Regions from separate parts of the Microbispora sp. NPDC088329 genome, predicted to be linked through region 2. Evidence: riboswitches for the same ligand, from Rfam matches in the RefSeq annotation. Region 2 holds a riboswitch; each other region holds the start of a gene.
The links. A riboswitch is a leader RNA that binds a small molecule or an ion and turns the genes downstream of it on or off. The one in region 2 is predicted to bind cyclic di-AMP.
Positions count from the first base shown of each region.

Region 1 (10,347 bases), on a different contig from region 2:
CATGAACAAGCTGCCGCACTGGTATCTGCGCACGGTCTTCCGCATCGCCTTCCGCGGGCCCTCCTGGCAGCGGATGCGGCCCCTGCTGGGCGCCTGCCTGGCCGAACACGAGCAGCTCGCCGCCCAGTACGGCCGCCTCCCCGAGTTCGCCGGCGTCACCGCCCCCGTGCTGCTCCTGGTGGGCGCCCGCTCCAAGCCCCACCACCGGGAAGAGTTCGCGACACTGGCCGACACCCTTCCCAACGCCGTGCTCCGGACCGTGGACGGCCTCAACCACATGGGCCCCTCGGAGCGGAAGGCCGCCCCGGTCGTGGCCGAGCAGGCGCTGCCGTTCCTTCTGTGACGATGCGGGCCGTCGGCTCCCGCTCCACGGCGCGGCGGCCGCACGACGAGGTGCGGCCCCGGCCGGCTCCGGCTGGCTCCGGGGCCGCGCGGGCGGCGGGGCGCTAGCCTGGTGCGGGTCACGGAAAGGGGACGACCGGAATGGTGCTGGAGGGGACGGCCCGCGCGCTGCTACGCAGGCTGGCGGCCGAGCAGGCGGAGTCACGGGTGCCGTCGCTGGTGGCGGCGATCGTACGGGACGGCGAGATCGCCTGGTTCGGGGCGCGCGGCCGGATCGGCGAGGAGCAGCCCACCCGGGACACCCAGTACCGCATCGGCTCCATCACCAAGACCTTCGTGGCGACCGCCGTCATGCGGCTGCGCGACGAGGGCCGGCTCGACCTGCTGGACCCCCTGGACAAGCACGTGCCCGGCACGCCGCTGGGCGACGTCACGGTCGCCCAGCTGATGTCCCACAGCGGCGGGCTGACCGCCGAGTCGCCCGGCCAGTGGTGGGAGCGCACCCCGGGCGTGCCGGTGGGCGACCTGATCGCCGCGCTCGGCCCCGAGTCCGCCCGGCACCGGCCCGGCCGCCGCTACCACTATTCCAACCTCGGGTTCGCCCTGCTCGGTGAGTTGATCGCGCGCAAGCGGTCGGCGCCGTGGGACGAAGTCGTACGCGAGGAGATCCTGGAGCCGCTCGGCATGCGCGACACCACGCCCCGCCCCCGGGCGCCGCATGCCACCGGCTACGCCGTGCACCCGTGGGCCGACGTGCTGCTGCCCGAGCCGGAAAACGACCACGGCGCGATGGCCCCCGCGGGGCAGATGTGGTCCACCGCCGCCGACCTGGCCCGCTGGGCGGCCTTCATGGGCGGCGACACCGGCGAGGTGCTGCGCCCGGCCACGGTCGCGGAGATGCGCGAACCGGCCGTGGTGGACGACGGCGACATCTGGACCCGCGGTTACGGCCTCGGTCTCCAGCTGGCCCGGCACATCGGGCCCGGCGGCCCGCGGCGGCTGGCCGGCCACACCGGGTCGATGCCCGGATTCCTCGCCACCGTGTGGGCCGACCCCGCCGACGGCGTGGCCGTGCTGTGGATGGCCAACACCACCTCGGGCATGCGCAACCTCGACACCGCCCTGCTGGACATCCTGGCCGAGCACGAGCCGCCGCTGCCGGCCGAGTGGTCGCCCTCCCCGGTGGACGAGGACCTGCTCGCGCTGACCGGGCCGTGGTACTGGGGGCCGACGCCGTACGTGCTGCGGGTCCTGCCGCATGACGGCCTGTCGCTGACCCCCGTGAGCGGGCAGGGCCGCGCCTCCCGATTCGTCCGCCAGGCCGACGGCACCTGGCTCGGGCTCGACGGCTACTACGCGGGGGAGACCCTGCGGGTGGTGCGCTCCCCCGGCGGGGTGACCCACCTCGACCTCAACACGTTCGTCTTCACGCGTGAGCCGTACGACCCGGCGGCCCCGGTGCCGGGCGGCGTCGACCCGGCCGGCTGGCGGTGACCGGCCGGGTCGCCGGTCAGGTGGTGGCCAGCGCGACCGTCGGCGACAGGCGGGCCGCGCGCATCGCCGGGTAGAGACCCGCGAGGGTGCCGATGACGAGCGTGGCGCCGACGGCGCCCGCGAAGGCCCAGGCCGGCACCACCGGCGGCCAGTCGCGCGACAGCGCGTAGCCGACGGTGGCCAGGCCGCCCAGCGCCGCCCCCGCGATCCCGCCGAGCGCCGACAGCAGCAGCGACTCCGCGAGGAACTGCAGACGGACCTGTCCCCGGGTGGCGCCCAGCGAGCGGCGCAGGCCGATCTCCTTGCGCCGTTCCAGCACCGAGATCACCATCGTGTTGGCCACGCCGACCCCGCCGACCAGCAGCGCGACCGCGCCGAGGCCGAGCAGCAGGTTGGTGAACGCGCTCGCGGCCGCCGCCCGGGCCGTCAGTGCGTCCGAGGGTCTGCTGACCGTGACCTCCTCGGGGTTCTCCGGGTTGACCGTGCGCGGCAGCACGGCCCGCACGGCCTCCACCGCCTCCTCTGCGGATCGTTCGTAGATGGTCGTCGGGTGGCCGTCGAAGCCCAGGTACTTCTCCGCGGCCGGGAACCCGACGAGCGCCGAACGCTCGATCTCCGGGGCGAGCGGCATCGGGCCGAGGACGCCGACGACCGTGAACCACCGCTCGCCCATCCAGACCTGCGCGCCGGTTCTGTTGATGCCGAGCCGTTCCGCCGCCTTGGCACCCAGCACGACGGCGGGCCGCGCCTCGGTGACGGCGTTCAGCCAGGCGCCCGTGACGACCCGGCCCTCCAGGGTGGTGAGCAGGCCCGCGGTGGCGGCCTGGACGGCGATGCCGCCGGTCACGGCCTTGGGGATGCGATCGGTGCGCCGGATCGTGGTGTCGACCGATCCGGTGGCCGAGGCCGTGCGGACCGGCCCGATGCGCCGGACCATGCCGAGCGCCTCCTTGGGCAGCTGGGCCTCCCCGCCGAACACCGTCTGCCCCGGCGAGACGGTGAGCAGGTTGGTGCCGAGCCGGTCGAGCTGGCGCAGCAACTGCTCACGGGAGGAGGCCGAGATCCCCAGCACCGCGATCATCGTGGCGATGCCGATGGCGATGCCGAGCGCGGACAGCACCACCCGGGCCGGGCGGGTGCGCAGCCCGGCCGCGCCGGTCCGCAGGACGTCGGACGGCCCGAGCCTGGCAGGAGCCATGTGCTGCCGGATCATCGCGCCCCTTCCCCGGTCTCCCGAACCAGGTCGCGCCCGGTGCCGGTGGGGCACGCCGGTTCATCCGTCCGCGCCTTGGGATCGGGCCCGGGAGGCCGGCGTCCGGTGCCGTGCCCGGTGTCGGCGACGACCCGGCCGTCGCGTACGCGCACCTGCCGGGGGCACCACTCGGCGATCTCGGGGTCGTGCGTGATGACCGCGATCGTGGTGCCGGAGGCGTGCAGGTCGCGCAGGATTGCCAGCACCTCGGCGCCGGCCGCCGAGTCCAGGTTGCCGGTCGGTTCGTCGGCCAGCAGCAGCGGCGGGTCGCCCGCCACGGCGCGGGCCACCGCCACCCGCTGCTGTTCACCGCCGGACAGCTGGTTGGGGCGGTGGCCCAGCCGGTGGCCGAGGCCCACCCGCTCCAGCGCGGCGGCGGCGCGTTCCCGCCGCGCCCGCAACGGCGTGCCGGTGTAGAGCAGGCCGTCGGCGACGTTGTCCAGCGCGCTCACCCCGGGCGCGAGGTGGAACTGCTGGAAGACGAAGCCCAGGTGCCGGGCGCGCAACGCGGACAGCTCGCGGTCGCGAAGCCCGGCCACGTCGTGCCCGGCGATTCGCACGGTGCCCGTGGTGGGCCGGTCCAGTGTGCCGATCAGGTGCAGCAGGGTCGACTTGCCCGAGCCGGACGGCCCGGCGACGGCCACCAGCTCGCCGTGTTCGATGAGCAGGTCCACCCCGCGCAGGGCCCGCACGCCGCCGTAGACCTTGGTCACCTCGCGCAGCTCCACCACGTACGGCTGCTCGGACTGCGGGAGGTTCATGGGGCGGGCACCCCGACCTTCATGCCCTCGGCGAGGCCGGCGCCGGTGATCTCGACCATGCCGCTGCCGAAGGCGCCGAGCTCGACCGGGACCACGCGGGTGGAGGCGCCCTCGACCACCTCGACGCCGAAGCCGCCCTCCCGCAGGGCCAGCAGCGCCTCCACGGGCACGGCCAGCACGTTCTCCCGCCGCTCGCTGACCAGCTCCACCTCGACGGGGGCCTTGTCGAGGCGGGTCTTCGGGGTCGTGCCCAAGGTGATGTCGACGTCGACGGTGCTGCCCTCGTCCTGTCCCTGCCCGGAAGGGACGGACTCGGCCACCGTGCCGACCGAGGTGATCCTCCCGGTGACCCGCTCGCCACCGGGCAGTTCCACGGTGACCTTGGCGCCCTTCCTGGCCAGCGTCTGGTCGTCGGTGGACAGGTCCACGTGCACCAGCCGTCGTACGCCCGACACGGTGAGGGCCGGGCGTCCGGGCGTGGTCCTGTCGCCGACGTCGACCTTGGCGTCCGTCACCCGGGCGGCGGCAGGCAGGAAGACCACCTGGGAGGCGTCCACCTGCCCGGTCTCGGGCAGCCCGGCGTCGTCCTGCCACTGCTTGACGGCCAGATAGGTGGCGTAGCTGAAGTGGTCGTCCACGGTCAGGTCGTCTCCGTAGCCCAGGACCTTGAGGTTGCGTTCGAGCTGCTCGACGTCCGGGCCGTCGTCGACGCCCTGCCGCAGCGGGCGGTACATCGGCAGCGAGCCGTACATGAGGACCACCGGCCTGCGGTCGACCCTGAGCAGCGGGCGGCCGCGCCGGACGATCGCCCCCTCGGCGGGCACCCAGGTCACGATGCCGGTGGCGTCGGTGCTCACCTGCCGCTCGCCGGAGTAGGTCAGCGCCCCCTCCACGGTCTTGGTGTCGACCACGTCCTGCCGGCTGATCGACACGGTGGCGGGAACCCCGGTGGCGGGGACCGGGGGTGCGGTAGGCCCGGCCGCGCCGGCCCCGTCGCCGCCCGACAGGACCACTGCGGTTCCCGCGGCGGCCAGGGCGAGGACGCCGGCGCCCGCGATCACCAGGCCCTTCCTCACTGCCTGCTCCCCGGCGCGAGCTCCTCGCAGGCCTTCTGCGCCTCTTCCATCGCCTTCTCCTGGCCCGGCTTGAGCTTGAACTGGATCCCCTGTCCGGGCGCCGGGTCGGGGATGTCGATGCCGTGCTCACGCATGCACTGGGCGAACTTGACCATGCGGTCGCGCACCTGGGGGTCGTCGCCGCCGAGCTTGTCGCCGACCGCGTCCTTCATGAAGTGCTCGCAGGCCTGCATGGCCTTGCGCATCACGGCCTCCTCGCCCTTTTTGCCCATGATGCGGACGCGGCCGTCGGGGCCGGGGTCGGGCATGTCCACGCCGTGCTCGCGCATGCACTGGGCGAACTTGAGCTGGGCCTCCTGCCGGTCGACGGTGCCCGGTGACGGCTTCGTCGTCGCGCCCGTCGCGGTGCCGGTGGTGGCGCCGGGAGTGGCGCCGGGAGTGGCGCCGGGAGTGGCGCCGGGAGTGGCGCCGCCCGCACTGGCGATCCCGTCGTCCGCGGGGGCCGCGCCGCAGGCGGCCAGTGCCAGCGCGAGCCCGAATGCCGGGCCCAGGGCGCGCAGCGGTCGTAAGCGCATGGGTCGCTCCTTCTTTCCCGGGGCGTTCGCCCGGGACGGGGCCCAACTTCAGCGGAGGCGGTGCTAAACGCGGATAAGCGAGATCCGTTTATCCGCGGCTAACACCTCCTGCGCCAGTCTCGGAGCCGAGCGGGAGGTTGGAATGCGGGTGCTCGTGGTCGAGGACGAGGAACAGCTGGCCCACGCGGTCGCCCGCGGGCTGCGGCTGCACGCGATCGCGGTGGACGTGGCCTGCGACGGCCGGGAGGCGCTGGAGCTGGCCGCCTACGTCGACTACGACGTGGTCGTGCTCGACCGCGACCTGCCCGAGGTGCACGGAGACGAGGTGTGCCGGGAGCTGGTCGGCGCCGGCGGGGCGAGCCGCATCCTCATGCTGACGGCGGCCGGGCGGGTGCGGGACCGGGTCGGGGGCCTGTCCCTGGGCGCCGACGACTACCTGGTCAAGCCGTTCGCGTTCGCCGAGCTGGTGGCCCGGATCCGGGCGCTGGCCCGGCGCACGCCCCGGGCGGTGCCGCCGGCGATCGAGCGGGCCGGGATCCGGCTCGACCCCGCCCGCCGCACGGTCGTGCGGGACGGGCGGCAGGTGGCGCTGGGGCGTAAGGAGTTCGACGTGCTGCACGAGCTGATGAGCGCGGGCGGCGGGCTGGTCACCCCGGCCCGGCTGCGCGCGAAGGTGTGGGACGAGCACGCCGGCGCCGGTACCGGCGTGCTGCGCGTCACGATCACCTCGCTGCGCCGCAAGCTGGGCGAGCCGCCGGTGATCGAGAACGTGCCGGGCCGGGGGTACCGGCTGTGACCCGCGTCCTGTCCTTGTGGGGCGGGCTCGGTCTGCGGATGCGGCTCACCCTCCTGTACGGCGGGCTGTTCCTCCTGGCGGGGTCGGTGCTGCTGTGGTTCACCCACCTGCTGACCGCGCGGGCACTCAACCAGCGGTTCGTGGTGGCGGTGGCGTCGAAGGTGACCGGCGCGGGCGCCCCCGATGCCGTCCCCGGCGGCAGGCTGCCCGACGGCGACCTGCTCGCGCAGCGGGTGCGGACCAATGTCGAGCAGGGGGCGGCGGACGTGCTGAGCGACGTGCTCAGGTCGACGGTGATCGTCATGATCCTGGTCGGGGCCGTCGCGGTGGTGCTGGGCTACCTGGTGGCCGACCGCGCTCTGCGCCCGCTCGACCGCGTGACCGAGACCGCGCAGCGGCTGTCGGAGAGCACGCTGCACGAGCGGATCGCCCTGCGCGGCCCGCAGGACGAGGTCAAACGGCTCGCCGACACCTTCGACGCGATGCTCGACCGGCTGCACCGGGTGTTCGACGCCCAGCGCCGGTTCATCGCCAACGCCTCCCATGAGCTGCGCACCCCGCTGGCGGTCAACCGTACGGTCCTTGAGGTGTCGCTGGAGGAACCGGCCGCGTCGGAGGACCTCAAGGCGCTGGCCCGCGCGCTGCTGGGCACGAACGCGAGGTATGAGCGGCTGATCGAGGGCCTGCTCATGCTGGCCCAGTCGGAGCAGGAGGTGACCTGCCGCAGGCCGGTCGACCTGCGGCAGGTCGTCCGCACGGTGATGGAGCAGATCGACCTGCAGCCGCGACGCGGGAAGGTGGTCGTCCACGAGGACCTGCGCCCGGCGGTCGCGCAGGGTGATCCGCTCTTCCTCGAGCGCTGCCTGTTCAACCTGCTGGAGAACGCGATCAAGTACAACGTGCGCGACGGAGAGGTCTGGGTCCGGCTGCGGGAGGACGAGGCCGGGGTGAGCGTGACGGTGGAGAACACCGGGCCCCTCGTCCCGCCGTACGAGGTGGACGACATGTTCGAGCCGTTCCGCCGGCTCGGCGGCGACCGCGTGCGTTCCGCCCGGGGGGCGGGGCTGGGCCTGTCCATCGTCCGGGCCATCGCCGTGGCACACGGCGGCACGGCGGAGGCGCTGGCCCGGCCGGAAGGCGGCCTGGCGGTGACCGTGCGCCTGCCCGGGTGATCACGGGTTGCGCGCGCCACGGCGCGCCCCTGATGATCACGTGGCGCGGCCTGCTACCCACCCCGCCCGACTTGCCGCACTAAGCACCGTAAAATCTGACTTGGTCTAACTTGACCGGTTTGACCTGGTCTATTACCTTTTAGGCATCTCAGGGCGCACTTGCTCATCTCAATGGTCAAGAAGCCCTCCTCAGACCGACGCGGCCGGCCGATACCGGCCTGCCGCCCGGCCGCCGAGTCCGCGTCCGCGGAGCCGGGGACCCACCTCTCCTGGGGTGAATCGGCATGCCTGCCGTAGGGCGACTTCCAGCCCGAACCCGTCAGCTAACCCGGTAGGCGGCATGGAAGTAAGGGAGTTCGCCCCACCATGCACGTCCTCAACACCTGTATGCGCGCTGCCCTCGCGGGCGGGGCCCTCGCCGCCACCGTGCTGGTCGCGTCGCCGGCGGCGCACGCCGACAACCCGCACGCCGGCAAGGGCCCGGCGGCCTCGCAGTCCATGGCCGAGATCGCCTCCACGCTGCCCAAGATCAGCGCCGCGGACGTGCTGACCCTGGCCAGGAGCCAGGTCGGGATCAGCGAGAACGCGGCCGGCGGCGGAACCAAGTTCCAGCAGTGGTACATGTCCTCGCCCCGCGCCCGTGAGACCCTCGCCCGCGACGGAGGCACCCTGAAGGGCTACCTCAACGCCGCCTGGTGCGACATGTTCGTCTCCTGGGTCGGCGACCAGCTCGGCATCGGGCCCGTCATGGGCTCCGACGCCTACACGGTCGAGCACGCCCGCTGGTTCGCCGACCACGGCCGCTGGGGTCAGACGCCCAAGCCGGGCGCGGTGGTGTTCTTCAACTGGAACGGCAGCAAGGACATCGACGACATCGTGCATGTCGGCTTCGTCGTCAAGGACAACGGCGACGGCACCATCCGGACCATCGAGGGCAACACGGGCGACGGCGGCGCCGTCGAGACCCGCACCCGCCCCACCTCGCAGGTGGTCGGGTACGGCTACCCGATGTATCCCGCGGACGCCTCCACCACCGCCTCCGCCTGACGGGCCGGCGGTCCGGCACGGACCCCGAAGCGCGCCGGCGATCCCGGCGCGCTTCGCCGTCCACGCGAAGGACCGGAGTGCCGCCCGCTATCGCTGTGCATGCGCACGCCGCGATCCGCGACGGGTTCCCGAGCGGGGCCGTCCGGCCGGGTCGATCGGGGCAAGGATCGAGCCTCCAACAGACCCAGTGATCCTAGAAGGACAGGCGTTCCTGGTGGGGTCCGACTCGATCAAACCGGAGCGCGTCAGGTGGCCTCGCCCAACTGTTCGGCCAGCCGCTCCAGGCCGCCCCTGATGAGCCGCCCGTACTCGTCGTCGCCGAGTTCGCCGATCAAGGCCCGCGCCTGCTGGAGATGCTCACGGGCGCGGCCTGAGTCGCCCAGCTTGCGATAGCACTCACTCAGGTTCAGGTGCAAGGACGGATACAGGCCGGCCACGGAAAGTGGCACCCCGGCCTGGGCCACCCGCTCGTCGGTGACGAGATCGGCGGCGGCAAGCGCACGCAGATCCCACATCAGCTCCTGGTGCACGTCGTCCTGTACGTCGGCCATCGAGTGGGCGAGGACGCAAACATGCAGCGGGTCGCCCTGTTCACCGCCGATGTCGTCCCAGATCTGCGCGAACAGGTCGCGCGCGGCCTCACGCCGGCCCTGGTGGTGATGCAACTCCACCCCCTGACCGATCCGGGTCATCGTCGGGTCGGTGGTCATGATCATCTCCTTTTGCCGACGCAGGCGATCGCGGTCACCCTAGTGCCTGACGTGTCCTGACGACATGTTCCTGCGGGGGGCCGTCGCGGTGCCCGCGACGGCCCCGACGGCCCCGGTCAGGCGCCGACGTAGGCCGCGAGATGCTCGCCGGTGAGGGTGGAGCGGGCGGCGACGAGATCGGCCGGAGTGCCCTCGAAGACGATCCGGCCGCCGTCGTGACCGGCGCCCGGACCGAGATCGACGATCCAGTCCGCGTGCGCCATGACGGCCTGGTGATGCTCGATCACGATGACCGACTTGCCGGAGTCGACCAGCCGGTCCAGCAGGCCGAGCAGCTGCTCGACGTCGGCGAGGTGGAGGCCGGTGGTCGGCTCGTCCAGGACGTAGACACCCCCCTTGTCGCCCATGTGGGTGGCCAGCTTGAGCCGCTGCCGCTCGCCGCCGGACAGCGTGGTGAGCGGCTGGCCGAGCGTGAGGTAGCCGAGCCCGACGTCGGCGAGCCGGTCGAGGATGGCGCGCGCGGCCGGCGTGCGCGCCTCGCCGGAGCCGAAGAACTCCTGGGCCTCCTCCACCGGCATCGCGAGCACCTCGCTGATGTCGCGCCCGCCGAGCTTGTGCTCCAGCACCGCCGCCTGGAACCGCTTCCCCTCGCACTCCTCGCAGGTGGTGGAGACCCCGGCCATCATCGCCAGATCCATGTAGATGACGCCGGCGCCGTTGCAGGTGGGGCAGGCGCCCTCGGAGTTGGCGCTGAACAGCGCCGGCTTCACGCCGTTGGCCTTCGCGAACGCCTTGCGGATCGGGTCGAGCAGCCCTGTGTACGTCGCCGGGTTGCTCCGCCGCGAGCCGCGGATGCCGCCCTGGTCGACCGACACGACACCCGCGCCGGCGGGGATCGACCCGTGGATGAGCGAACTCTTGCCCGATCCGGCCACTCCGGTGACGACGACGAGCACTCCGAGCGGGATGTCGACGTCGACGTCGCGCAGGTTGTTCGCCGTCGCGCCGCGGATCTCCAGCGTGCCGGTGGGCGTGCGCACCGACTTCTTGAGGCCGGCCCGGTCGTCGATGTGGCGGCCGGTGACGGTGCCGCCGGCCCGCAGCCCCTCGACCGTGCCCTCG
Region 1 covers NZ_JBFBIP010000003.1:323,983-334,329, reverse strand. Annotated here, with positions in the region: gene AB0O28_RS08875 (alpha/beta hydrolase) at 1-343, shown strand, start outside; gene AB0O28_RS08870 (serine hydrolase domain-containing protein) at 484-1,836, shown strand; gene AB0O28_RS08865 (FtsX-like permease family protein) at 1,853-3,049, opposite strand; gene AB0O28_RS08860 (ABC transporter ATP-binding protein) at 3,046-3,849, opposite strand; gene AB0O28_RS08855 (peptidoglycan-binding protein) at 3,846-4,925, opposite strand; gene AB0O28_RS08850 (hypothetical protein) at 4,922-5,500, opposite strand; gene AB0O28_RS08845 (response regulator transcription factor) at 5,643-6,296, shown strand; gene AB0O28_RS08840 (HAMP domain-containing sensor histidine kinase) at 6,293-7,468, shown strand; cyclic di-AMP (ydaO/yuaA leader) riboswitch at 7,689-7,820, shown strand; gene AB0O28_RS08835 (CHAP domain-containing protein) at 7,835-8,515, shown strand; gene AB0O28_RS08830 (hypothetical protein) at 8,761-9,225, opposite strand; gene AB0O28_RS08825 (excinuclease ABC subunit UvrA) at 9,342-10,347, opposite strand, start outside.
Region 1: it holds a riboswitch for cyclic di-AMP, as region 2 does, so the genes downstream of both, AB0O28_RS08835 (CHAP domain-containing protein) here and AB0O28_RS00205 (NlpC/P60 family protein) in region 2, are expected to answer to the same signal.

Region 2 (10,347 bases):
ACCTCGGCTCGTGCGGCGGGCAGGAGGGCGAGCGCGCTCAGGATGTCCTCCGGGTCCAGGCCGGCGTTGCGCCAGACGGCGAACTGCACGAGGTCGACCGCCGACGGCGGGGCGGGTGAGGGGCGCCATGGGCGGGCGTCGAGCTCGTCAGCGCCCAGGTCCAGAAGACGTGCACGCGCGTCCTGCTCACGCTGGGCCTGCACGTGGTCGGAACCCACGCCGTACGCGCTGTCGTGCTTGCGTCGCATGCGTCCCAGGATGGACAATCAATAAACTATTGTCAACAATTTGTTGAGGAGCGGGGCGGATGATCGTACCCCTCATGGAGGCTGTCGCCGGCACCTGCGGGGGCAAGGCCGGTGCCCTCGGCGCATTGCTCCGCGCGGGTCTGCCCGTGCCCGACGGCTTTGTCGTCTCGTTCGCCGCCTATCTGGCCGCTGTCCGCGACCTGGACCTCGGGCGGTTCGCCGGCGAGCCGGACGACGTCCATGCGGCGGCACGGACGATCGAGGCCCGGCCGGTCCACGCCGCCGTGATCGACGCGCTGGAACGCGCGCTCGGCGAGCTCGGCGATCCGCCCGTGGCGGTGAGATCATCGGCAGCGCGGGAGGACACCGCTCAGGCGTCGGCGGCCGGTCAGCACGAGAGCTTCCTCGCCGTGCAGGGAGCCGGTGAGGTCGCCGAGGCCGTACGTGCCTGCTGGGCCTCGCTGTTCTCCCCGCGTGCCGTCGAATACCGGGCCGCCTCCGGCCGCGACGGCCGACCGTCCGGCGACCCTGTGATGGCCGTCATCGTCCAACGCCACCTGGACGCCGAGGTGTCCGGGGTCATGTTCACCCCCGCGGACTCCGGCGACGCGACCCGGATCGAGGCGTCCTGGGGCCTCGGCCCCAGCGTCGTCGAGGGCAGGGTCACCCCCGACTCCTACCGGGTCACGGCAGACGGGTCGGTCACCCGCACCGTGGCGGACAAACAGCAGCGCCTTGACCGGCGCGGCACGCGGCTCGTCATCCGCGACGTGCCCACCGGCTCCCGGAACCGGCCGGCGCTCGGCGACGTGACCGCCACGCGGCTGGCCGAGCTGGGCGGACAGATCGCCGCCGTGCTCGGTGGACCGCAGGACATCGAGTGGGCGATCGCCGACGGCCGCGTCTGGGTTCTGCAGGCACGGCCGGTCACCGCCGCACCGCCACCACCGGCATCGCCCTCCGACGCCTCGGACATGCCGGCCGTCACACTCACCGGGACGCCGGGCAGCCGCGGCACCGTGACCGGCACCGTGAGAATCGTCCGTGGGCGCGGCGACTTCGCGCGCGTGCGTCCGGGCGACATCCTCGTCTGCCCCTTCACCGACCCCGCCTGGACACCGCTGCTGCGCATCGCCGCCGGCGTCGTCACCGAAACCGGAGGCGTGCTCTCCCACGCCGCGATCGTCGCTCGGGAACGCGCCATCCCCGCCGTCCTCGGCATCCCGAACGTGACGAGCAGGCTCCGCGACGGCACCGTCGTCACCATCGACGGCACCACCGGCACCGCCACGGCGGAGCCCGGAATCATCGCGGGCACAGAGGCGAACGCGGGCTCGACGTAGCCGGCCACGCTGCCGCTCCCATGAGGAGGAAAAACCGGTACGGACTCCACCGGATGGGGTGCGAGGCTGAGCGCGTGAACCGTACGCGCACTGTGGTCCTGGTCGAGGGGACCAGTGACAAGTCGGCCGTCGAGACGTTGGCCGAGCGCCGCGGCCGGGACCTCGCGGCCGAAGGCATCTCCGTCGTGGCGATGGGCGGCGCCACGAACATCGGGACATATGCCTGCAGGTTCGGCCCCGCCGGTCGCGACCTCCGGCTGGCCGGTCTGTACGACGCCGGTGAAGAGGGCGCCTTCCGGAGGGGCCTCGAGCGTGCCGGCCTGGGATCCGACCTCGACAGGAGCGATCTGGAGACGCTCGGGTTCTTCGTGTGCGTGGCCGACCTGGAAGACGAGCTGATCCGCGCCCTCGGCACCGCCACGGTGGAACGCGTCCTCGATGCCGAGGGCGAGCTCCGCTCATTCCGCACACTCCAGAAGCAATCCGGATGGCGCGGGCGGAGCACTCACGACCAGCTGCGCCGGTTCATGGGATCAGGCGGCGGACGCAAGATCCGCTACTCGGGCAGGCTCGTCGCGGCACTGGAGCCCGACCGCGTGCCACGGCCGCTGGACGGACTGCTGGCCCACCTGCGGCAGGGGTGAGCAGAGGCGGAGCTGCCCTGACGGTGCCCCGGCAGGGCAGCTCCGCCGGACGCCTCTACGACGTCCCGGGTCAGACGCCGGGGCGTACGGCGGTCAGGAAGCCGTTCCTCCAATAGCCGTTGAGCCTGTCGACGCTGACCACCGCGCCGCTGTGCGGCGCGCTGATCACCTTCTTGTGTCCCACGTACATGCCCACGTGACCGCCGCCGCTGGTGAAGATGAGGTCGCCGGGCTTGATATGCGCCAGGGAGACCTTTCTCTTGGCGGCGTTGAGCATCGACCACGTCGTACGCGGGAGTTTGACGCCGGCCTTGCGCCAGGCGAACTGGACGAGCCCGGAGCAGTCGAACGCGTGCGGGCCTGTGGCGCCCCACACATAGGGGTCACCGAGGTGCTTTCTCACCACCTTGATGGCCCGCTCGGCCTTCTTCTGCTGGAGGGCGGCCTTGGTGAGCTTCTTGTCCGCGGCGTCCTCCGCCGCGGGAGCCGCGCTGGTGTCCGGGGTGACCCCCGTGACGGCGGGCTCGGGTGCGATGACCCCGGGGGCCGGGGGCGGAGCTGCCATCGTCTCCGAAGCGGCGGCCGCGGGCAGTGCGCCGAAGCCCGCTACGGAGGCGGTGAGCGTGGCGCTACCCACAGTGACGATGGCGATGCGGAGCAGAGTGGTGGGGTTGGTGGACAGGGGATCTCTCCCTACGGTCTTCCGCTTGCGCCTACCGGGTTAGCTGACGGATTCGGGCAGGGAAGTCGCCCTACGGCGCATGCGCGCCGATTCACCCCAGACCTTCGGCGAAGGTCGACTGGTTCCCCGGCTCCGGGCCTCCTTGCTGCTCGGATTCGGCATCACCGGCGCCCAGGGGGGCGGAGAGGACATGGCGGCGGTGACTGTGGATGGTTTCTTCCGAACACGGCCGGGCCGGGTTCGCCGCGGCGGCGCCACAGGGGCGCCGCCGTAGGGCAAGGAAACTACCAAGCAGCCCCATATCGCTGCAAAGGGGGCAAAAAGGCGTTAAAGGATCAAAAGGAAAAACCGCAGGTCAGTACGCAGGTGAGGCTGCTTTTTGTGACGCTCATCACATCCCGAGAGGGCGACCTTCACGGCGTTCGGCCATGCGCCGGGCCGAGAGCCGGCCGTGCCCGCGCTGAGAGTCGGCCGTGCCCGCGGACGAGCCGGTCAGCGCGTGCGCCAGAACGCGCCGTTGGCCGAGGGGTCGTCGGGGTCGCCCTGCGGCACGGTGAATCCCGCGCCCCACACCGTCGCCGTCCCGGGCCTGCGCGCGATCGAGAACAGGACGGCGTCGGTGCCGGCCTTATGGGGAAGCGGGGCGCCGCGCCACGCGGAACCCGTGACATGCCAGAGGGTGGGGTTCCAGCTGCCCTGCACGACCCACACGCCGCCCTGACCGTCGGGCTCCACCTCCGTGTACGGCTGCGCGTTGGCGGCACCGATCGAGGTGTCCCATGACCTGCCGTTCCAGTGCATGACCAGGGTGCGGCCGTAGGTCACGTCGTCGCCCTCGTCGTCGGCGCCCTCCCAGGTGACGCCGCCGACGGCCCACACGTTCGCCGGGCTCACGACGGCGATGTCGTTGAGGACCGCGGCCGCGTCGGGAGCGGGCAGCTTGATCGCGGGCGTGGGCGCCAGTGCCCAGGACCTTCCGTTCCACCGCATGATCGCGGGACGGTCGCCCGTGGTTCCCGCCGCCCAGACGTCACCGGCGGTGAAGGCGTCGACGGCGGCGGCGCGGGCCGGCAGCCGGACGCTCTTCCAGGAGGACCCGTTCCAGTGCCTGGCCGAGGCCGAGGACTCGGCGACCGCCCAGACGTCCTTCGCGCCCGCCGCGTCGGCGTCCGTCGCCGAGAAGCCGCCGAGCGAGAGGGTGGTCCACGCGCGGCCGTTCCACCGGGCGGCCTTCTTCGGGCCGAAGACCCATACGTCCCTGTTCGAGGTCGCCGTCACGGCCTTCAGCTCGTACGGCGGGCTGCCGGGGATCACCGTCCACGAGCCGCCGTCGAACCGCTGGACCAGTCCCCGCTGCCTGCCGTTCACGACCCGGTGACCGGCCGCCCACACCGACCCGTTGCCCAGGACCGTCAGGTCGTTGAGTACGTCGTCCCCCGGCAGTGTGTTCACCCTGGTCAGCCGCCACGCCGACGCGGTCTGCCCGGCCTGCGGGCCCTGGTGGGTCACGCCGGAGGCCGCCACGGCCGGCATGCACGCCAGCCCGAGCGCCGTCACGGCCGAGACGAGTACGGTACGCATGGTGCTTCCCCTCCACTCGCCAGTACGACGTCTGGGAGAGGGCATCCGTTCACACGGGTGACGGCCGGGCTCATTTCTTCTCCGTCCACGGCTCGTAGGCGCTGTCGCCCGGGAGCACCCAGGCCTTCGCGTCGGGCCTGGCGAGGCTGCGCAGCAGCGACGCCTTGCCGGTCGTCTTCGAGACCCGGTAGATCGCCACGCCCGTCTTGGTCTTCGACCGGACGATCAGGCGTCCCTTCTGGTCGAATTCGAGGTCGTCGATGTACTGCCCGCGAGGCAACCGCACGGTCACGGTGCGGCCCGCGCGGCCGGTGCGCAGGTCGACCGGGCGCAGCCTGCGCAACGTGGGTGACGTGCCGACGAGCTCCACTGCCGTGTGGTGGTCGTTCGCCAGCGCGTCCGGCGACAGTTTCGCCTTCAGCCGCAACCGGGCACGCAGTCGCCGATCGAACACCGTCACCCGGCTCCCGCCCACCCTTCTCAACAGCAGCCGCTCGCCGTCCGGGCTGAATCCGTCGAAGCTCCAGTCGTCCCTTCCCCCGGGATTCGACATCGTCGTGCCTTTCCGCAGGTCCACGAAGGCCCCCAGCGCCGGTGCGGAGTTCCCGACGATCACGAAACTCCCGTCATACGACACCCACGGCCACTCCTCGCCGATGTCGTACGCCTTGATCTCCCGTGACACCACCCTTTCCCTGCCGTTGGGGGTCCGCTCGACGAACAGGCCGTCCGACTCGCGGAAGTAGAAGAAGTGCCGTCCGTCCCCGCTGATCAGGAACGGCGCCCGCCAGCCGGCGTTGACCGCGTCGTCGGGTGCCGCGGCGAGCGCTTCCGGCACCTTCACCACGTTTCCGTCGGTCAGGACCAGTTCCCACGCCTGGGTCAGCCGCGCGTACGCGATCGTGGCCGGCGTGGCGGCCGCCGCGGGCTGTCCGCTCAGCGGAACGGTGGCCAGGAGAAGTGCCGCGAGAGCCATGCGCAATCTCATGCCGGGTGAGATGCCGGAGAACCTCGGAATGTTCCGGATTCGGGCTGGATCCCCAGCGATCGGCGTTGGCTGGTCACGCGGATGACGGTGTCCGCGGCTACGCGGCCGGCGTTCGGTAATCCCTGATCGTGATCGCGGTCGCGGCCCTGCGGATGGGCTCGGTGACCCGCTCGATCATGCGGTCTTTGCCCGGCAGGTGCGGCATCAGCCGCAACATCAGCATCTGGAACCGGATCTGTGCCTTGGACTTCAGCACCATGCCCTTGAGGTTGTTCGCGGCGAGCTTCTGGTTCTCCTCCACGAAGTGCCGCATCTCCCGCTCGTACGCGGCGAACCCCCCGGCGTGGTCTCCTGCGGCGTGGTCTGCTGCCGTCTCGGCGAGGCAGCCGGCGAGAACGTAGGCGCCGACCAGGGCCAGGCTGGTGCCCTGACCGGACGCGGGTGACGCGGCGTAGGCGGCGTCACCGACCAGGGCCACCCGGCCCGACGACCAGCGGTCCATGCGCACCTGGCTGATGGAGTCGAAGTAGAAGTCCGGCGCGTCCCACATCGCGTCGAGGAGACGAGGGACCTCCCAGCCCTGACCGGCGAAGATTTCGGCGAGCAGCTTCTTCTGCCGGCCGGTGTCCCGCCGGTCGTACTCCAGCGGCGGCGAGGAGAAGAGGAACATCGCCTTGGCGTCGTCGCCGCGCCCGGTGCTGTACATGCCGGTGCTTCTGCCGGGGGCCGGGTGCATCATCTCCGTGCGGTCCAGGTGGAGATGGTTCGGCACCGTGAAGATCGAGATGTGGTGCCCGAGGTCGTGGACGTACCGGGACTCCTCACCGAAGGCCAGCGCGCGGACGTTCGAGTGCAGGCCGTCGGCGCCCACCACCAGGTCGAACGTACGCGGGGAGCTGTTCGCGAAGGTGACGCGCACGCCGTCCGCGGTCTCCCGCAGGGCCGTGACGGAGTCGTCGAAGACGTACTCGACGGTGTCTCCGATCGCCGCGTGCAGGAGCCGGGTGAGGTCACCGCGCATGATCTCGACGTCGTCTCCCTCGCGACCGCCGAACAGGTCGGCGCTCATCGTGCCGGTCTGCCTGCCCCGCGCGTCGACGAAGCGTGCGACCCGCATGTCCGTGCTGTGCCGCCGCACCTCCTCCAGCAGCCCCATGCGGGCGACGACGTCGAGTGCCGCTCCCCGAATGTCGATCTTGTAGCCGCCGTCCCGCGGCGAGGGCGCGCGTTCCACGACGGTCACCGCGAAGCCGTGCTCACGGAGCCAGAAAGCCAGCGTCAGGCCGGCGACGCTCCCGCCGGAGATCAGGATGTGCTTCATGACTGAGACTGTACAAACGTCTCAATCAAATGTCTAGGACAAATGTGCAAGACGTTTGTTCGGACGTCGGCTAAGCTCCGACCATGGGAAACCGGGAAGATCTGCTCGCGGGAGCCAAGCGCTGCCTGATGGAGAAGGGATATTCCGGCACCACCGCGCGGGACATCGCGGCGGCCGCCGGCACGAGCCTCGCCGCCATCGGCTATCACTTCAGATCGACCAAGGCGCTGCTCAACGCGGCTCTCATCGAGGCGATGGAGGAATGGGGAAAGGAGATCGAGCAGACTCTCGCCGCCGACGCGTCGCTCAGCGGCGCCCCCGCACAGCGATTCGAGGCGACCTGGACGCGGATCATCGAGTCCTTCGTCAGGTTGCGGCCGCTCTGGGCCATTCAGTTCGAGCTCATCGCGCAGATGGACCGTCTGCCCGAGTTGCGCGAGGCGTTCGGGGCCGCCAACCGGCAGGCGAGGCTGGGACTCGCGGCCATCTTCGAGAACCTGGATCCGGGCGCGGACGAGCGGAAGGCGATGGCCGTCGGCTCGTTCTACCAGGCGCTGCTCGGGGGGATGGCGACCCAGTGGCTCGTCGATCCCGATCACGCCCCGTCGGCGCGCGATCTTCTCGAAGCGCTGCGTACGGTCGGCGCGCGTCTTGGGCCGCAGTGACCGGCGGGGCCCGGAGGGTCGTACCGGAGTCGCGGTCCACGTCGGGCCCGCGTAGGGAACCGCGGCTCCGCTGTCGAAGGCCGGCCGGGCGGCGGGTGTGCGCGCCTGCCGGCCGGCCTTCCGGCGGGCGGGTCAGTCCGTCGCGGTCAGGGGTCCGTCGGCGTGCGGGACCCGCTCGGCGGGGACGACGCCCAGACGGCCCGCCTGGTAGTCCTCCATCGCCTTAATGATCTCGGCGCGGGTGTTCATCACGAACGGCCCGTAGTGCACGACCGGCTCGCGGATCGGCCGCCCGCCGAGCAGTAGCACCTCCAGATTGGGCTCGGCCTGGGGCTGAGCGGTGTCCCCGGCGAGGGTCAGCGACCCGCCGGAGCCGAGGACGGCGAGCTGCCCCTTGCGGATCGGCCGCCGCTCGGCGCCCACGGAGCCCTGACCGGCCAGCACGTAGGCGAGGGCGTTGAACTCCGGGTTCCACGGCAGGTCCAGCCGGGCGCCGGGGCTGACGGTCGCGTGCACCATCGTGATCGGGGTGAACGTGACGCCGGGGCCGGCGTTCCCGTCCAGCTCGCCGGCGATCACCCGCAGCAGCGCGCCGCCGTCGGCCGAGGCGAGCAGTGCCGCCTCACGCCCCCGGATGTCCTGGTAGCGGGGCAGGTGGAACTTGTGCGCGCGAGGAAGGTTCACCCACAGCTGGATGCCGTGGAAGAGCCCGCCCGAGACCACCAGGTGCTCCGGCGGCTTCTCGATGTGCAGCAGGCCTGACCCGGCGGTCATCCACTGGGTGTCGCCGTTGGTGATGGTGCCGCCGCCTCCGTTGGAGTCCTGGTGTTCGAAGACCCCGTCGATGATGTAGGTGACCGTCTCGAAGCCGCGGTGCGGGTGCCACGGCGTGCCCTTCGGCTCGCCCGGGGCGTACTCGACCTCGCCCATCTGGTCCATGTGGATGAACGGGTCCAGCATGGCCTGCGGCACCCCGGCGAACGCGCGCCGTACGGGGAAGCCCTCGCCCTCGAAGCCGCTGGGCGCGGTCGTCACCGAGAGAACGGGGCGCGGTGCTGCAACGGCCGGATCCGGTACGGCGACTCGTGGCAGCGTCAGGGTGTCTGCGGTGACAGCGGGCATGGCCGCCCTTTCTGATTGAAACTTCAACTTTCGTTGTCTTGGAACCACCGGTGATCGCCGGACATTCCCTCGGCGTCTCCGCGGCCCCGGACATCCGGCGGGTGAGACGATTCCGCATCTGATCCGTCGCATATCGTCACGGCCGGTGGGGAGAGACTGGTATGGCTGGAACCATGATCTTCATGAGTCGCACGCTCCGAGTCGCCGTACTGTCCTTTCTGGTCCTCCCGATCACCGCTGTCGCGCTCGCCCCGCAGGCCGCGGCCGACGCCCGCCAGCAAACCGGCGCCGGGGCGACGGCCCGCCGCATGCTGGCTCATCTGAAGGTCGCCAAGCCGCTGTCGATCCGCGGGTACAGCCATCGGCGTTTCCAGCCCCGATGGGCGCACCACAAGGGGGAGTGCGACGCGCGGGAGGTGGTTCTCGCCCGCGACGGGCGGCGCGTACGCAGGAACGCGGCGTGCCAGGCCGTGAAGGGCGTCTGGCACAGCCCGTACGACGGCAAGGTGCTGAAGAGCGTGAAGCAGACCGACGTCGACCACATCGTTCCCCTGGCCTACGCCTGGCGCTCCGGGGCCAAGAGGTGGAGCCAGGCCAAGCGGCGCGCGTTCGCCAACGACCTCACGCGTCCGGAGCTGGTCGTGGTGAGCCACTCGGTCAACATGGCCAAGGGAGGCAGGGGTCCGCAGAGCTGGCGTCCGCCGCGCCGCGGCTACTGGTGCCGCTACGCGACCTCGTGGATCACGGTGAAGCATCACTACCGTCTCTTCGTGACCCGGTCGGAGAAGGTCGCCCTGCTCAACATGCTCCGCACCTGCTGACGGTGGACAGCCTCAGCCTCCGCTCGCCGCGCGGGCCTGCTGGATGATCTTGCGGAGGGCCGGCGCCACCGGGCCGCCGCGCTCGGCCAGTTGGGCGATGCGCTGCTTGTGCGCCCGTCGTCTCGCTCGCGGGAGGACCGTCCCGAGCTCTCCCGCGGCGGCCAGGCCGACGAGGGCCGCCTCCCGGTCCCCGACCCGGGACACCGGGCCGGTGAGCGCGCCGGAGACCCGCGTCGCCAGTCGTTTCACCACACGCGTGTCGCGTACGCGGACGTGATTCATGGCGAAGATCAGCAACGGCCGGTGCGGCTCCACCCTGATCCAGCGTCCCTTCTCCAGCTCGTCCCGCACCGCACGGACCGTCGCGCGGCCGTCCTTGCCGATCCAGTGTCGCCACGGCCGGGGCCCCGACTGGGCGAGCTGGTGCAGCAGGCCGTCGAGGACCGGGTCGGCGACCCGGTCCTCCGACACCACGCGCACCTTGCCGCCGTCGTCGGCGATCCGGCCGATGAGCAGCAGGTCCGTGAGCGCGGCCGCACGCAGCAGGTAGGGAAAGCGGTGGTTCGTCACCACCCGCTCCTTGCGGGGGTCGTAGGCGAGCAGATAGAGCTGAGCCGTCAAGGAGGCGGGGACGTCCACGGGACTGCCTTCCTCTCAGTCGTCGTCGGGTGGGCCGGCGGTGGGAGCCTCCGGAGGCGGGGTCCGTCCGGGCGGCGTTTCTTCGGGCGAGGTCTTCTTCTTGGCCGGCCGGCCGCGCCGGGGGATGCGACCGGCGTCGCCCGGGAGCCGGCTCGCCTCCGACAACGCCCGGCGCAGCAGGAACTCGATCTGCGCGTTGGTGCTGCGTAGTTCGTCAGCGGCCCAGCGGGCCAGCGCGTCGTGCACCGCGGGATCCAGCCGCAGCAGGATGCTCTTCCTTTCGGTCGCCACGG
Region 2 covers NZ_JBFBIP010000001.1:31,444-41,790, reverse strand. Annotated here, with positions in the region: gene AB0O28_RS00220 (DNA-binding protein) at 1-248, opposite strand, end outside; gene AB0O28_RS00215 (PEP/pyruvate-binding domain-containing protein) at 308-1,591, shown strand; gene AB0O28_RS00210 (TOPRIM nucleotidyl transferase/hydrolase domain-containing protein) at 1,666-2,235, shown strand; gene AB0O28_RS00205 (NlpC/P60 family protein) at 2,306-2,872, opposite strand; cyclic di-AMP (ydaO/yuaA leader) riboswitch at 2,931-3,088, opposite strand; gene AB0O28_RS00200 (hypothetical protein) at 3,410-4,498, opposite strand; gene AB0O28_RS00195 (hypothetical protein) at 4,569-5,474, opposite strand; gene AB0O28_RS00190 (FAD-dependent monooxygenase) at 5,584-6,807, opposite strand; gene AB0O28_RS00185 (TetR/AcrR family transcriptional regulator) at 6,891-7,472, shown strand; gene AB0O28_RS00180 (pirin family protein) at 7,605-8,507, opposite strand; gene AB0O28_RS00175 (HNH endonuclease family protein) at 8,777-9,415, shown strand; gene AB0O28_RS00170 (GPP34 family phosphoprotein) at 9,428-10,054, opposite strand; gene AB0O28_RS00165 (hypothetical protein) at 10,070-10,345, opposite strand.

Region 3 (10,347 bases), on a different contig from region 2:
GCCACGCCTCCCGCGACAGCGGCTCACTGCCTCACCGTCTCACGGTGGCCCCACGCGACCGGTGCCCCGCGCACCGTCTCCAATCCCCGTCCGGGATGGCTTTCCCATGCGAGTTCACCCCTCCGCTCCGCGCTGCGGGCGAACCGCTTCACCCTGTCATTCGTGAGGTCGATATCACCGTGGGCATCGATGTCCAGAGTTTCGCCGTGGCCAACCTGCGCCGCCGTCCCGAAGTCGTCGAGACCGGGGACTTCGTCGTGGGCGTGGATCCCGGCACCACCAGTCCGTACGTCAACTACGCGACACCCCTGCCCGGCGCCAGGCCGGGCGGGCGGGAGGTCGCGGCGCTGATCGGGGCGTTTCGCGAGCGCGGGCTCAAGCCCCGTCTCGAGTTCGCCCCGGACGCCGCGCCCGAGGTGGAGCCCGCGCTTCGTGAGGCGGGGTTCACCGTCGAGGCGGTGCACGACTACCTCGTCTGCACCCCGGCCACGCTGACGAGGCCGCAGGCCGCTCTCCCGGTGGAGACGCCGTCCACCGACGAGGACTACGCGGCGATCGACGCCGCACTGTCCGAGGCCTTCGGCGGTGAGTTCGCCGCCTCGCCGGAGGGCGCGGCCCGGCTGCGCCGCACACAGGAGGGCGGCGGCGCGGTCCGGTTCGTCCGGGCCCCCGGCGGCGGCTGCGCCGGAGCGGCCATGTGCTCCGCCCCGGCCGTGGGAACGTCGGAGCTCGCCGGGGTCGGCACCCGTCCCGGCCTTCGTGGACGGGGCATCGCCGCCGCGGTCACCGCCACGCTCGCCGAAACGATGTTCGCCGGGGGAGCCCGGTCGGTGTGGCTGGAGTACGGAGGCGAAGGCTCGCGCCGGGTCTACGAACGCGTGGGCTTCCGGCCGGGCGGCACCCGCCTGTACATGTCGCTCGACGTCTGACGCACCCGCCGGCCGCGCTATCCCCGCCGTTCACCCCGCTCGCTCAGCCCTGCTCGCTCAGCCCTGCTCACTTACTTCGGGCGGGCAGGGCGAGCGGCCCGACCAGACGCGGCCCGAGCGGACGCGGCAGGGGCGGGCGGACGAGACCGCGTCGGGAGAGCCGGATCAGGCGGAGGCGGGACGAGGAGCGGCCGACGCGAGGCCGGGCGGCGCCGCGGCCAGTGCCTTGTGGATCGCCTCGACCAGCGCGAGCGCCGCCTCCTCGGTGAGCTCGATGGCGACCCGGGCCGACGGGCCCTCCGAGGGGTTGGTCAGGTCGATGTTCACCGTGTGCTCATGGCACGCGTGGTAGGGATGATCGACGTAGACCATGCCGTCGGTGACGGTGAACCAGCCCGAGGCCCCCTTGGCGGCGCCGTCGAGACGGAGCTTCTCGGTGAGATAGGTGCACATCCTGGTCTCCTCAGGCGGCGAGGCGGCGGCCGAAGAAGCCGAAGACCTTCTTCCAGCCCTCCACCGCGGCGGCGGGGCGGTAGGCCGGCCGGTCCACGGCGAAGAACGCGTGGCCGGCGTCGGGGAAGACGTGGAACTCGTGTTCCTTGCCCAGTTTCTCCAGCTCCGCGGAGAGCACTCCCACCTCTTCCGGCGAGGGGAACCTGTCGTCCGCGCCGAAGAGCCCGAGCAGCGGGCAGGACAGATCGGCGGCCCGGGAGATCAGCGGCTCGGCCTTGAGCGGATATTCGGCGGGCGGCGCGGTGACGACGAAGGCGCCGTAGCAGTCCACCGCGGCGTCGATGTCCAGCGAGCACGCGGAAAGGAAGGCCTGCCGTCCGCCGGAGCAGTAGCCGATCACACCGATCCTGCCGTTGGCGTGCTCCAGGGCCTTGAGATAGGCCGCGGCGCCGGCGACGTCGCCGACGAGCTGTTCGTCCGGGATGCCGCCCTTGGCCCGGGCCGCCGCGGCCTGGTCGTCCGGGCTGACGCCGGCGCCCTCCCGGGAGTACAGATTCGGGCAGATCGCGGCGTAGCCGTTCGCCGCGAACCTGCGGACGATCTCCTTGGTGGCCTCGTCGTAGCCGGGCATGTGATGAATCACCACGACCCCGCCGTGCGGGGCGGAGCCGAGCGGCCGGGCCGCGTACGCTTCGAGGCCGGCGCCTTCGTGCCCGGTCACGGCGACCGTGCCGGCCCACATCGCGTCGGTCATAGTCCCTCCACCTGTGATCACGCTCCCGCACGAGCCGGTCGCCTCCGGCGGCGGGTCCAGGAGGGCCACGATAATGCTTGCTTTGACTAACTAAGCAATCGGCCCCGGGCCGGTCAGAGCGCGTGCGCCGCACCCGTCCCGAACAGGCGCCGCACGCCCGCCGCCACCCAGATGGAGGCCACCCCGGCGTACGCCGTGAGCAGCGCGACGGTGGGGAGGGACGCGATCGCCGACAGGACGGCGGCCAGCCCCAAAAGGCCCGACCAGCCGTACAGCACGAGGCGGCCGCGGGGCGCGCTCGTGTGCGCCGCCTCCTGCACGGGGGTGACCAGGGCCATGACGGCGGCGCCCGCCACCGCGGGCGCCGCCCCGCCGGTCGCCACGCCGGCCACGAGCAGCGCCGCACCCGCGGCGGGAAGGCAGCAGCACAGCGCCGCCACTCTCGCCTCCCTGGTGTCGAAGAGCAGCCTGGTGGCCCTGGCCCGGGCCAGGCGCAGGGTGGTGACCGCCTCGGCGACCCAGGCCGCCCAGTGCAGCAGCGCGATGAGGACGAAGACGGCGATGAGCGGCGGCACGGCCGGCAGCAGGAACACCATCCGCCATCCGCCGGAGAACGTGCCGCGAAGGCGCGCGAGCACGCGGTAGACGGGGTTACGCCGCTTCAACGCCGCCACCAGCAGGTCCCTGGCCTGGTCGAACCCGGGATCGAGGCGGAGCACCTCGCGGAACGCGCGGGCCGCCTCGGCCGGCGCGCCGAAGGCGAGCTGCGCCCGCCCGTACGCCAGATGGGCCGTCGCGCTCTCGGGATCCAGCCCGACGGCGCGCGCGGCCGCCTCCTTCGCCCGGAGGGCGTCGCCGAGCACGGTGAGGGCCACCGCGAGGATGCCGGCCAGGTCGGCGTCCTCGGGGTCGGCGGCGAGCCCGTGCTCCGCCGCGTCGGCCGCCTGCGGCCACTGCTCGAGGGAGACGTGCGCCCGAGCGAGCAGCTCCCACGCCGGCGCGTGCTCGGGGGACAGCGCCAGGCACGCCCGCGCGGCGGCGACGGCCTCGTGCGGGCGCCCCGCCCGGTGGTACGCGTGCCCGGCGACGTAGTGGGGAAACCAGTGGTCGGGCGCGAGCCGCACGGCCTCGGTGGCCTCGCCGATCCCCTCGGACGCCCTGTGCTGCTGCGTCAGCGCCACGGAGAGGAAGGCGTGCCCGGCGACGTTCTCGGGCTCCCGGGCGAGCAGGCCGCGCAGTTCCCGTTCGGCCTCCGCCGGGCGGTTCAGCGTCAGCAGCGTGCGTGCCCTTTCGAGTGGCGCCGCGGCCGTCACCACCTGCCCTTGCCGCCCTTCTTGCCGCCGAACGCACCGTTGGATGTGCCGTTGATCCAGGGCATCAGCTCGTCCCAGGCGCCGGAGTCGTTGGCGTGCAGGACGTAGTTGCGCGCGGTGGTCAGCCACTCGCGTACGGCCGTGGGCCGCACCGTCTGGGCCGCGGCCAGCAGGTCGGGTGTGGACAGGGGGATGGGCCGGCCCGCGCTGATCGACTGATGCAGCTTGGTCTCCACCGCGCGGTCGACGACACCCTTGAGGTCCGCGCCCACGAACCCGTCCGTCACCCGGGCCACGGCGTCGTAGTCCATCTCGGCCAGCGGCTTGTCTCGGCAGAGGATGCGCAGGATGGCGGCGCGGGCCGCGGCGTCGGGCGGCGGCACGAACACCAGCTGGTCGAAGCGGCCGGGCCGCCGGAACGCGACGTCGATGTACCAGGGCGCGTTGGTGGCCGCCAGCACCAGGACGCCGTCGTTGGCGTTCTCGTCCACGCCGTCGAGCTCGGCGAGGAACTGGTTGACCAGCTGGCGGGTGTGCGCCTGGCGCATGTCCGAGCGGCGCGCGGCCAGCGCGTCGACCTCGTCGAAGAAGAGCACGCACGGCCGGTTGCGCCGGGCCATCTCGAACGTGGCGTGCAGGTTGCGCTCGCTGGACCCGATGTACATGTCCAGGATGTCGGCCAGGCCGACGTCGATGAACGACGCGCCGAGCTCTCCCGCCGCCGCCCTGGCCAGGTGGGTCTTGCCCGCGCCGGGAGGGCCGTACAGCAGCACTCCGCCGCCCGCCCGCTTGCCGAACGCGGCGAACAGCTCGGGCTGCTGGACGGGGAGCAGGAGCTTCATCCGCAGCGCATCCTTGACCGCCTCCATTCCCGCCACGTCGGCGAAGGTGACACCGGAGCGCTGGACCTCCACGTCGCCGTCGTGCGCCGGTGCGGGGTACGCAGGTGGGGGGTACGCCGGGCCGGGTGGCGGCCCCGGCGCGTACGGCGTGCCGGGCTGCGTCTGTGGCTGCTGCGCCTGGCTCTGCTGTGTCTGGCTCTGCTGTGTCTGGGTCTGGTACGGCGTGGCCGGCTGCGGCTCCAGCCGGGCGGCCAGGCCGGGGTCGGACAGCGACGGATCGCGGGAGACCGCGTCGTGGTAGCGGCGCGCCGCGCCGGGCACGTCACCCTCGCCCAGCAGCGCCCTGGCGGCGAGCAGCCCGATCCGCGGCGGGAAACCGGGCTCGGCCAGGAGTGGCTGGAGCGCCGACAGCGCGGCGCCGTAAGAGCTCTGCCGGACGAAGGCCTCCGCCAGACCGGCGACGACGTCCGGGTCCCTGGGCGACAGCAGGAGGGCGGCCCGGTACTCGGCCTCGGCGTCGGCGAGATATCCCTTGGCCAGGAGCTGCCCGGCGAGGTGCCGCCGTAGGGGGAGGTTGTCCGGAGACAGCCGCGCCGCCTCCCGGAGGGCTTGGAGTCCGGCGTCGTCCAGCACTGCCCGGGTCCCTTCTGTCGGTCGATCCGAAATGACCGTAAGGCTACCCACGTGGTCGGACAGCGGTGATCTCTACAGGCTCCGCCCGGCCGTCGGCGCCCCCTGTGGCGCATCTCACGGTTGGTTGCCCGCAACCGTGGGGACCTGCGGGAAACTTCGGCCGACCGCAGCAGGAATCGGGCTGTTTGCCGGGTTTTTGGCCGTGTCTTACTTGTTATCTACTAAGCTTCCCGTGTGTCACGCCGGTGAGCGGTCCTCAACCCGAGGACGACCGGCGACCGCCGAATCCCGGATGTCATCGATCCCGGGAACCGGGGACCCACCTTTTCTGGGGTGAATCCGGACCATCCGGTAGGGCTACTCCTGGCCCGAACCCGTCAGCTAACCCGGTAGGCGGCCAAGGAGAGGAGAGCGCGTGGAGTGTCCGCTCCACCTGCCCACCCGGTCCGGGGTCCGTCGCCCGGACCACATGCCCGCCCTGGAACGTCTCCAGGCTTCCGGGGTGATGGCGCGCCCGTGACGGGCTGCCACGTCTCCCGTTTCTGATCCCGCCCCGCCGCGGCCGTGTCTTCCGGCCGCCGTGCCGTCACGCGGTGATGCCGCCCTGCCGTCACGCCCGCGGGCCGGTTCGTCATGTCTCGAAGCGCGCCATGAGGAGCCCGCGATTTCCACCGATCCGATAGCACGACAGCTGCTCGACGCCGTCCGCCCGGAACTGGGCTACCGCGAACGAGCCGGGAAACACACGAAGTTCGGCGAATGGTACGCCGACACCATCGCCAAGGACCCCGACTTCAGGACCGCCCCCTGGTGCGACATGTTCGTCTCCTGGGCGGCGAACCAGGCGGGCGTACAGGACCGCGTCGGCGAGTTCGCGCTGACCACACGGCACGCCAAGTGGTTCAAGGAGCACGACGCGTGGAGCGGCACGCCCGAGCCGGGCGCCGTGGTCTTCTTCGACTGGTCGGGGTCCAAGAAGATCCGAGACATCGACCACGTCGGCGTGGTCGAGAAGGTCGTCCACGGGAAGGTCCACACGATCGAGGGCAACGTCGACGGCGTGTGGCTGAAGCGCAAGGTACGCGACAAAAGCAAGATCGTCGGGTACGGCCTGCCGCGCAAGGTCAAGGTCACGCCGAAGGCGCCGGTGACGATCCAGCCCGTGGCGGCGGTGCACGCGAGCGTCCCGGGTGCGGTGGGGCTCACCATCAGGAACTTGGCGGCCACGCAGGGGCAGTCCCCCGGCGTCGTGTGGTCGCCCGGCGACGCCGTCCTGCCGGCCGGCCTGCTGTTCGCGGTCGTCTCCACCGCCGTCACCGGGCTCCGGGTCAAGGCCGCGGCGGCGACCTCCGGCGGACGGCACCGCAAACGCGGCCCCGGACGGGTCACTGCGCGTGCCACGGTGGGGGCCACGGTGGGGGCCACGACGCGGGCCGCTCGCCCGTCCGCGCGGGCGTCCGCGAATCCGGCGCCCGTCAATGTTGTGTCCGGCGGTCCGGCGCCCGTGTCCGGCGGTCCGGCGCCCGTCAAGCCGGCGCCCGTCAATCCAGCGCCCGTCAATGTGGCGTCCGTCAATGCGGCGGCGTCCGGCGGTCCGGCATCCGGCGGGGAAGACGGCGCCCCTCGCCCGAGCATCGTCTGACACCGTCGGCGGCCGCCCGCGTCGTCCGCTTCATCCCCGCAGGCGTTTCATCTCCGTGATCTCGGCCGACTGGCTGGACACGACGGACGCCGCCAGCCGCCGGGCCGGCTCGTAGACCCCGCCGCGCAGTTCGTCCCGCCCCATGGTGACCGCGCCCTCGTGGTGCCGGATCATCATCGAGAGGAACTCCCGGTCGAAGGCCCGGCCGGACAGCCCTTCGAGACGGCGCATCTCCTCGGGGGACATCATGCCGGGCATGGCGTGACGGTGCGCCGGCGCGGGGCTCTCGCCGGACACCGGCTCGCCCCAGGCCGTGAGCCAGCCGCTCATCGTCCGTATTTCGGGAGACTGGGCGGCTTCGATCCGCTCGGCGAGCCGCACGACCCGGGGGTCCGACGCCCGTCCCTCGGCCAGTTTCGCCATCTCCACCGCCTGACGATGGTGCGGGATCATCATCCGGGCGAACATGACGTCCTGCTCGTTGTGATCGGAGGCGAGAGTCGTGCCGACCGGTGCCGCCGGCGTCGGTGCCGGCGTCTGAGCCGGGATCTGAGCCGGGATCTGAGCCGGGGTTTGAGCCGGGGCCGTCGCGGCGAGAGCGGCGCCCCGCGCGCCGCCGGTCAGCAGACCGGCCGCCAGCAGGGCCGCCGGCAGAACGCGTCCCCTCATGGCCGGCACCTCCACTCTCGCGCTCTCGGCGTGAATCGGTTGCGTCCCCGCCTTGCCGGGCGAACCGGGCCCCCGCCCGCGGCGGCGCCCGCCGAACCTGCGTCAAGGCGGACCTGCCCGCCTCTTCCCCGTCGTACCCCGCCCGGCGGGAGCTCTCCGCCTGTGCTCGATCCGTACGAGCATGTCGCTTCCAGGCGCAGCGCGGCGACGTGCACACGGTCCTCGTGAACGGTCGCGTGTGGTGAAGCACGAGCACCGCCTTGCCGGCGTGGACCTCGCCGCGGCCCGCCGCGAGGTGGAGCGGACCGTCGAGTATCTGCGTGCGACGCTGGGCGAGGAGGCGTGGCAGAAGGGGATGAACCCCGACATCCCCGAAACGAGGATTCTCGGCAACCCCTACACGTACACCGACTACCACAGCGCCGCGACGCACAGCCGCTGAGCTGGTGCGCGGCGTGCCCGGACCAGAGGAAACCCTGGGGAATTCATGATTGTTTAGTGCTCTTTGTGAGATTTGGTCACCAGTGGGGCTAAGGTGGGCAGCCACCCGCGGAAGCCGTGGAGCTTTCCCCCGAAACGACCGCTGGGAGTTGTCTCACATGCACGGGCACGTCCCCTCGCAGACGAGCCAGGATGATCGGTTCCGGCAGGAAGTCCTCTCCAGTCAGGAGGAGCCGGCGACCAGGCCGAAGAACAGAAAACCCCTCATCATCGCCGCCGCGGCCCTGGTCGCCGTGCTGGCCGCCGGGGGAGCGGGTTACGCGCTCGCCGGCCGCTCGGACCCGTCGGGTCCGCCCGCCGCGGGCGGCACGCAGCAGTCGGCGGCCCCCGCACAGGACGGCGATACCGCCGGTTCCTCCGGTTCCTCCGGGGACGACGCCGGTGCGGGGGACGGACAGGAATCGCAGGGCTCGTCGGACCAGGGCGCGTCGGACCAGGGCGCGATCGGGTCCGGCGGAGACGGCTCCGGTGGAGCGCAGGCACCCGCCGGAGGAGGCGCGGACACCGCTTCCGGCTCCTCGGGCGGGGGCTCGTCCGGTCAGAAGAGCGCCGGAGCGGGCCGGGCCGGGACCGGCTCGTCGGGCAAGACGGGCGGTGCCTCGAAGGGCGGGGCCGGCCAGGACCGGGGTGAGGTGCCGTCGGGCGCCGACGGAGCCCCCGGGCTCATCCCCGGGGCCTGCGCCGCCTCCGGCTGCTGACCCGCTGCCGACCCGCTGCCGGGCCGCCCGCGAGGGTTCGCGAACGCCCGCCGCTGGGCCGCCTGACACGGCGATCAGGAGGACGGGCCGGGCCACCCGAGCGGGAAGGCGATGCGGGCGGGCGGTTCGCCCGCCGCGTCGTTGAACTCCCGCATAGCGACGATGAGGGCCCGCCGCTGGGCCGCCGGCATCCGCGTGAGGATCGCGGTGATCTCCTTCTTGCGCCGGGCCGTGACCTCGTCCACGATCCGCCGTCCGTTGTCGGTCAGCCGCAGCAGCGTCTCCCGCCGGTTGTGCGGATTGACCTCGCGCTTCATCAGACCGGCGACGGCGAGGCGGTCGGCCATGCGCATGGCGGTCGACGGATTCACACCGAGCCTGTCGGCCAGCGTCACCAGCTTGGTCTCGCCCTGTCCCACAACCAGCAACATGCGGAACTGGGGCAGGGTGACCCTATCCTCAGCGGCGGCGAGAGACCGCGCGGAGATCGCGACGAGCACACGCGAGGCGGTGAGCACGGCGGCGGTGACGGCCTCGAGGTCGTCGCCGGTCGGCTCGTCGTCCCCTTCTTCTGCCATAGGAACCGTTTTTACACGGTCTCTCTCACCGGTACGTCATCGCATCGGGCAAACGCTCAGCCGAGCGCGGCCAGCAGCTCGTTGCACGCCTGGGCGCAGCGCCGGCACGCCTCGGCGCACACCCGGCAGTGTTCGTGTACGTGGGCGTGCATACCGCACTCGTCGCCGCAGCTGCGGCAGGCCTGCGCGCACGCCTCCAACTGGGCCCGCGTCAGGTTCGCGTCGTAGCCCGTGTGCCTGGACAGCACCCGGCCCGTCGTCGCGCAGATGTCGGCGCAGTCGAGGTTGGTGCGGATGCAGCGCACGAGCTCCGCCACCGCGTGCTCGCTCAGGCAGGCGTCCGCGCAGGCCGTACAGGTCTGCGCGCAGTCGAAGCAGGCCTCGATGCAGTTGGCCAGCACCTGCCTGTCCACACCGCCGAGATCGGCGGGATAGGTCTCCAGCATCACTCCGGCGTGTCCCATGGCGTCACTCCTTCCGGTTTCGGGCGGGCATCTTCGCGGGCAGGCGCGGAACCCGCGGACGCGGCGGGGACCGTGAACCTTCGCGCCCGTTCGGGATTCCCGGCACGTTCCTGGTGGCCCGAAAGCTCGGGCATGCCCAGCCCATACCCATCGGCACGGTCGTAAACGGAGCCGATCCGGTGTGCTGATCGTCTTTGCGGGTAGTCGCGGAGGCACGGACAACCTTGGAGAAGTCATGGGCTGGAGCTACCGAAAATCGATCAAGATGGGACCGTTCAGGCTCAACCTCTCGCGCGGCGGCGTCGGGCACAGCTTCGGCGGACGCGCTTTCCGCGTCACGAAGACGGCGGACGGGCGGCGTACCCTCACCGTGAACCTGCCCGGCGGCTTCCACTGGAAGAAGACGCTCAACTGAGCCGGGGACGGCCGGGGCGGCGGGCGCGACCCCCGGTGCGCGCCCGTGGACCCGCCCGGCCGATTTCCCGTCCGGCTGATCTCCCACTCGGCCGATCTTTAGCTTGACCGATCTCCTCCGACCGCTTCTCGCGCGGTCATCGACCCGCTGCGGCCACGGACACGTCGACCGCCCGGCCGGACTCGGCCGCGGTCCGTCCCCCGCCGGCGGTCACGTCACTCCTTATCCTTCGGATGCAGGGCCGACGGCTTGTGCACCGCCGTCCCGCCGCTCTTCTCGCTGCGCACGAGGAACTGCGGGTCCTCGGGTGAGGCGGCCACGGTGCGGCCCGCCTCCTCCGTGCGCTCGGTGATCTTCTTTTCGACCTTGCCGGCCGCCTCGCCGCCGTGGCTCTTCCAGGTGACCTCGTCGCCCACCGACGGCTCTTCCTTCTTGTCCTTCTCGCCCATGTGCCCC
Region 3 covers NZ_JBFBIP010000006.1:230,691-241,037, forward strand. Annotated here, with positions in the region: gene AB0O28_RS15040 (GNAT family N-acetyltransferase) at 180-929, shown strand; gene AB0O28_RS15045 (DUF6295 family protein) at 1,095-1,382, opposite strand; gene AB0O28_RS15050 (dienelactone hydrolase family protein) at 1,393-2,136, opposite strand; gene AB0O28_RS15055 (tetratricopeptide repeat protein) at 2,250-3,449, opposite strand; gene AB0O28_RS15060 (AAA family ATPase) at 3,446-4,924, opposite strand; cyclic di-AMP (ydaO/yuaA leader) riboswitch at 5,194-5,336, shown strand; gene AB0O28_RS15065 (CHAP domain-containing protein) at 5,505-6,566, shown strand; gene AB0O28_RS15070 (DUF305 domain-containing protein) at 6,597-7,235, opposite strand; gene AB0O28_RS15075 (hypothetical protein) at 7,477-7,677, shown strand; gene AB0O28_RS15080 (hypothetical protein) at 7,835-8,434, shown strand; gene AB0O28_RS15085 (MarR family transcriptional regulator) at 8,509-9,012, opposite strand; gene AB0O28_RS15090 (four-helix bundle copper-binding protein) at 9,069-9,476, opposite strand; gene AB0O28_RS15095 (DUF4236 domain-containing protein) at 9,658-9,891, shown strand; gene AB0O28_RS15100 (DUF2945 domain-containing protein) at 10,107-10,340, opposite strand.
Region 3: it holds a riboswitch for cyclic di-AMP, as region 2 does, so the genes downstream of both, AB0O28_RS15065 (CHAP domain-containing protein) here and AB0O28_RS00205 (NlpC/P60 family protein) in region 2, are expected to answer to the same signal.